DNA from 2 places in the Stenotrophomonas sp. S4 genome. Region 2 is predicted to be linked to the other one. Evidence: riboswitches for the same ligand, from Rfam matches in the RefSeq annotation. Region 2 holds a riboswitch; the other holds the start of a gene.
The links. Region 2 has a riboswitch for thiamine pyrophosphate ahead of ACUZUJ_RS00810 (TonB-dependent receptor). Riboswitches for the same ligand answer to the same signal wherever they lie in the genome.

Region 1: another riboswitch for thiamine pyrophosphate. It lies ahead of thiC (phosphomethylpyrimidine synthase ThiC); the one in region 2 lies ahead of ACUZUJ_RS00810 (TonB-dependent receptor).

The regions. Positions count from the first base shown of each region.
Region 1 is NZ_CM196188.1:3,909,032-3,912,236, reverse strand. Features, by position in the region: gene ACUZUJ_RS18230 (BCCT family transporter) at 1-1,195, opposite strand, end outside; TPP riboswitch at 1,442-1,543, shown strand; gene thiC (phosphomethylpyrimidine synthase ThiC) at 1,626-3,205, shown strand, end outside.
Region 2 is NZ_CM196188.1:194,634-197,838, reverse strand. Features, by position in the region: gene ACUZUJ_RS00820 (glycine zipper 2TM domain-containing protein) at 1-169, shown strand, start outside; gene ACUZUJ_RS00815 (phosphotransferase enzyme family protein) at 291-1,415, shown strand; TPP riboswitch at 1,535-1,630, shown strand; gene ACUZUJ_RS00810 (TonB-dependent receptor) at 1,701-3,205, shown strand, end outside.

The DNA of each region.
Region 1 (3,205 bases), 1.1 Mb from region 2:
GTGCGATGCACGACAGCAGCAGCGGCAGCGGCATGCTGTCGAACAGCGTGAACAGCACTGTCTCGTAGCCATTGCCCAGCGCCTGCACCAGGTCGGCATGGCCGAAGATCTGCGCCCACAGCGCGGTGCCACCGAATACCGCGAACCAGAAGAAGCCCAGCAGAGTCGGCGCGAGCACTACGCCGATAACGAACTCGCGCACGCTGCGGCCGCGCGAGATGCGTGCGATGAACGACCCCACGAACGGTGCCCACGAGATCCACCAGGCCCAGTAGAAGATCGTCCAGTCCGCCACCCAGGTGCTGCCGGAGAACGGTGACATGCGCAGGCTCATCGTCACCAGCTGGTTGAGGTAGGAGCCCAGCGTGGTGGTGAACGTATCGAAGATGAAGCCGGTCGGCCCCAGCACCAGCAGGATGGCTGCCAGCAGGGCAGCCAATGCCAGGTTGAAGTTGGACAGCCACTTCACACCTCGCTCCACGCCACTGGCGGTGGATGCCATGTACAGCACGAAGGCGACCGCAATGATGGTCATCTGCACTGCGACGGTCGCCTGCACGCCGAACGCGCGCTCGATGCCGGCGGCGATCTGGATGGTGCCGAAGCCCAGCGTAGTCGCGACACCGATCGCCGTGGCGACCACTGCAGCGATGTTGACCACGCGCCCGATCCATCCACGATGGTGGCGGCCGATGATCGGCTGCAGCATGTCGCTGACCAGGCCGCGGCCGTTGCGGTTGAACTGGAACCAGGCCATCGCCAGGCCGATCAGCGCGTAGATGGCCCACGGATGCAGGCCCCAGTGGAAGAATGCATAGCGCATCGAGGCGCGTGCCGCATCCAGGCTCTGCGGAGCAAGCCCTTCCGGTGGCTTGCTGAAGTGCGAGATGGGCTCGGCGGCGCCCCAGAACACCAGGCCGATGCCCATGCCGGCGGCGAACAGCATCGACATCCAGCTGGCCCGCGAGAACTCGGGCTCGGCGTCTTCGCCACCGATGCGCAGGTTGCCGAAGCGGCCGAAGGCCAGGTACATCAGGAACACCAGGGCCAGGAACACCACCAGCAGGTACAGCCAGCCGACGCTGCGGATGACTTCTGCCAGCATCGACTGCACCACGGCATTGAAGGGGCCCGGTGCAATACCGGCAAGCAGCACCAGCAGCAGAACCAGTGCGATGGAAACGCGAAACACCATGAAGGAGCTTCTCCGATCAAGGGATTGAGGGGAGCGAGCAGAGCTTGCAGCGAAGGGCCGGTGGCATGCATCGCGAACCGGGCAGGGGCCGCGAAGGCGGCGAAGGAAGCATCGGTCGCTGGAACGCGACGGACGTGCACGTTACTGAACGCGATGTCACGGTTCTGTTAATACAGAAACTGCGGATCCACGCGATGCGCGGCTGCAACCGCCATGAGCTGCAGTGCTTTCTATGCTCTAATGCACGCCAAGAAGCGGGGGTACCGCGGCCAGGTGGCCACGGTTGAGACAGTCCCTTGGAACCTGATCCGGCTCATACCGGCGTAGGGAAGCTTTGCAGTGCAGCCGTGCCCGGACTCCGCCCAAGGACCGTCCGCGCGCGGGCGCAGTGCGCCGCCGCTTCGTCCCTGACCTTCCTGGACGATGCCCGATGAACGCACAGCTCTCCGCCCTGCAGCAACAGGCCCAGCAACTCTCCGAATCCGTGACCCGGCCGATTCCCGGTTCGCGCAAGATCCACGTACCCGGTTCGCGTCCGGATCTGCAGGTGCCGATGCGCGAGATCGCGTTGACCCGCACGCCGACGTTGTTCGGCGGCGAAGAGAATGCACCGGTCACGGTCTACGATACGTCGGGCCCCTACACCGATCCGGATGTGCGTATCGATCTGTCGGCGGGCCTGCCGGCGCTGCGTCGTGGCTGGGTGGAGGAGCGCGGCGATACCGAACAACTCGACGGCCTGAGTTCGTCGTTCGGCCGCGACCGCGAGCATGATCCGAAGCTCGATGCCGTGCGTTTCCCTGCGCGCAGCCTGCCGCGCCGTGCACGTACAGGCGCCAACGTCACCCAGATGCACTACGCGCGCCGCGGCATCATCACGCCGGAAATGGAATTCGTCGCCATCCGCGAGAACCAGCGGATGGAAGCGATCCGTGATGCCGGCCTGTTGCAGCAGCACCCGGGCGAGGCATTTGGGGCTTCGATCCAGAAGATCATCACACCGGAGTTCGTGCGCGATGAAATCGCGCGCGGCCGCGCGGTGCTGCCCAACAACATCAACCATCCGGAAAGCGAGCCGATGATCATCGGCCGAAATTTCCTGACCAAGATCAATGCCAACATCGGCAACAGCGCCGTGTCCTCGGGCATTGCCGAGGAAGTGGAGAAACTGGTGTGGGCGATCCGCTGGGGCGGTGACACGGTGATGGACCTGTCCACCGGCAAGCACATCCACGAAACCCGCGAGTGGATCATCCGCAATTCGCCGGTGGCGATCGGTACCGTGCCGATCTACCAGGCGCTGGAGAAGGTCGATGGCCGTGCCGAAGCACTCACCTGGGAGATCTTCCGCGACACGCTGATCGAGCAGGCCGAACAGGGCGTGGACTACTTCACCATCCACGCCGGCGTGCTGCTGCGCTATGTGCCGCTCACCGCCAAGCGGGTCACCGGCATCGTCAGCCGCGGTGGCTCGATCATGGCCAAGTGGTGCCTGGCGCACCACAAGGAGAATTTCCTCTACACGCACTTCGAAGAGATCTGCGAGATCATGAAGGCCTACGACGTGACCTTCTCGCTGGGTGACGGCCTGCGCCCGGGCTGCATCGCCGATGCCAACGACGCGGCGCAGTTCGGTGAGCTGGAGACGCTGGGTGAGCTGACGAAGATCGCCTGGAAGCATGATGTGCAGACCATGATCGAAGGCCCCGGCCACGTGCCGATGCAGCTGATCAAGGAGAACATGGAAAAGCAGTTGCGCGAGTGTGGCGAAGCACCGTTCTATACGCTGGGGCCGCTGACCACCGATATCGCACCGGGCTACGACCACATCACCAGCGCGATCGGTGCGGCGATGATCGGCTGGTTCGGCACGGCGATGCTCTGCTACGTGACGCCGAAGGAGCACCTCGGCCTGCCCAATCGCCAGGACGTGCGTGACGGCATCATGGCCTACCGCATCGCCGCGCACGCCGCTGATCTGGCCAAGGGCCATCCAGGTGCGCAGGTGCG
Region 2 (3,205 bases):
CCGTCGCTATTACGACAACCGCTACTACGACAATCGCTACGATCGCCGTTACGACCGTGGCTACTACCGCAGCGGCTATTACGACCGTGGCGATGACCGCCGCTGGCAGCGTGAGCGCTACTACGACAACCGCTACTACAACGACCGCGGCCGCCATCGCGGCTGGTAAGCAGCGCCGACACACCGATGACGCGGAGACGGGCGGGTCGATGACCCGCCCGTTTGCGTTGGCCACGCGCATGGCGTTGAATGCGCAGCCTTGGATGTGACTTTCCCGATCGGACTGCGGCATGACGTCTTCCTCCCACCGCGTGCAGGGCCTCAACAACGATGAGGTCGCCGCCGACTGGCCGCCGATCAGCGCGGCGGACATTGCGTGGCTGAGTGCGCGTTTCCCGCAGCTGGGCGGGCACAGCCAACCGCGCTGGCACAGCCCGCGGCCGCTGTCGGCCGCCGCCATTGTCGACGGCACGCGCGGCGAGGTGTTCATCAAGCGCCACCACCACAGTGTGCGCAGCGCGGCCTGCCTGGAAGAAGAACACCATTTCATCGCCCATCTCGCCGCCGCCGGCGTACCGGTGGTGCAGGTGCTGCCGGCCACCGATGGCCGCACCGCGATCGAACACGGCGAATGGACGTTTGAACTGCACGATGTCGGCGTGGGCGAAGACCTGTACCGCGACGCGGTGTCGTGGTCGTTGCTGACCGATGTCGCAGAGGCCCGCGAGGCGGGCCGCATGCTGGCCCAGCTGCACCGTGCCGCCGCCAGCTACCACGCGCCCCAGCGCAGCACCCATCTGCTGGTCGCGCGCGATGATCTGATCCGTGCCGACGATCCGATCGCAGCGATCAAGGCGGAGCTGCACGCGCGCCCCGGGCTGGCCCGCTATCTCGCGCGCATTCCATGGGAAGCGCAGCTGCAGCGCGACGTGCTGCCGTGGCACGCCGGGCTCGCCGAGCGCCTGCGCGACGAGCCACGGCTGTGGGCGCACAACGATTGGCATGTTTCCAACCTGCTGTGGCGCGACGGGCAGGTCAGCACCGTGCTGGATTTCGGCCTGGCTTCACCCACCAGCGCCTTGTTCGACCTCGCCACCGCGATCGAGCGCAACGCAGTGGCGTGGCTGGAACTGGAGCGCGGGATGGAGGCGGTGCGCATCGACATTGCACTGGCGTTGCTCGACGGCTACCGTGAGGTGCTGCCCTTGTCGGCAGCACGCGTGCATCTGCTGGCCGACCTGCTGCCGATGGTGCATTTCGACTTCGCACTGTCCGAAGTGGAGTACTTCGAAGGCATCACCGGCTCGACCGCGAATGCCGACGTGGCCTGGCAGCCCTTCATGCTGGGGCACCCGGCATGGTTCCGCACCGGGCCAGGGCAGGCGCTACTGCAGGCCCTGCACGCGGCGGCGTGACCCGGTTGGTACACCGTCGGGGTCAGATCCCCTTCCTTCGGAAAGGGATCTGACGCCGCACCGCCCCGCCGCCTGAAGGGCACCGGCTCGCAAATCCGTACCATTTGTAGTGAAATGGTCACCTGAAGCGGGGGTGCCTGGATCTGCCAGGCTGAGAGAGTCCCTTGGAACCTGATCCGGTTTGCACCGGCGTAGGGAGCTTTGAGCCGCAGCCACACCCCCGTCATGGGCCGGTGCACCTGCGCGCCGTCGCTTCGTCTCCCTTGTTGTCCGAAGACGAACCGAATGAACCGCTGCCTGCGCCCCACCCTGCTCTCCCTCGCCCTCTGCGCCGCGCTGCCGCTGCATGCCAGCGAGGCTGACGCTGCTCCCGATGCGGCTGCCACCGGCGCCGATCGTTCGCCGACCGAACTGGCGGCGGTGCGCGTGGAGGCTGGCAAACCGAAGGCCGATACCTCTCGCGTGAACGCCTTCGGTGGTGGAAGCTGGAAGGACACGCCGGCCTCGGTGAACGTGCTCGAGCGCGATTACCTCGACCGCCGCCAGGTGCGTTCGCTGTCCGAGCTGGCCAGCAACGATGCCTCGCTGGGGGATGCCTATGCACCGGTGGGCTACTACCAGAACATCGCCATCCGCGGCTTCGCGCTGGACGCCGCCACCGGCTACCGCTTCAACGGGCTGTCCATCGCCGGCGAGCAACGCCTGGCGCTGGAGAACGTGCAGTCGGTGGAGATCCTCAAGGGTGAAGCCGGCCTGGCGGCAGGCGTGATGGCGCCGGGCGGGATCATCAACTACATCGGCAAGCGCCCGGCGGAAGTGCGCACCGCCACGCTCGGCACCGATTCGGAAGGCTCGCGCTACGTCGCCGTCGATGTCGGCCACTGGATCACCCCGCGCTTCGGCCTGCGCCTGAATGCCGCATGGGATTCCAGCAATTCCTACGTCGAGCACGCCGATGGCCGCCGCAACTTCTACTCGCTGGCCGCCGACTGGCTGATCGGCGAGCGCGGCAAGCTGGAAGTGGATGCCAACTACCAGACCAGCTCGCAGCGCTCGGTGTCCGGCTACCAGCTGCTGGGCGCGCGTGACCTGCCGCGCGGCGTCGACCGCGAGCACCTGCTCGGCTACCAGCCGTGGCAGCGCCCGGTGGATATCGCCAGCACCAACATCACCGCGCTGCACACCTACGACTTCAACGATGCCTGGCAATCGCGCGTCTCGGTCGGCCACAGCCGCTCGGTGATCGATGACAACGTCGCCTTCGCCTACGGTTGCTACTACGCCGCGCAGTGCGCCGACGGCAGCGTGCCGGGCAACTACTTCGCACCCAACGGCGACTACGACGTCTACGACTACCGCAGCCCGGACGACACGCGCCGCAACCAGCAGGCCCGTGCCGAGCTGCGCGGCCGCTTCGAGACCGGCAACGTCGGCCACCAGCTGACCCTCGGTGCCGACTACTTCCGCCGCACCGTGGACAAGCGTCCGAGCGTCAACGAGTACGTCGGCACCAGCAACATCCACGACGCACAGGTGCCGGTGTTCCAGCCGTCGCCGAAGATGCCGGGCCCCTCCGCACGGCGCCTGGACAGCGGCCAGACCGCGTTCTTCGCACTGGACCGCATGAGCTTCGGTGATGACTGGCAGTGGCTGGCCGGTGGCCGCTTCGTGCGCCTGGACGAACGCGCCTACGACAAGCGGGGCATCCCACAGCGGCACAGCCGCCTGTCGCGCTTCCTGCCGCAGACCGCCGTGGTGTGGAAGGCCACCGACCAGCTCAACGCCTACGC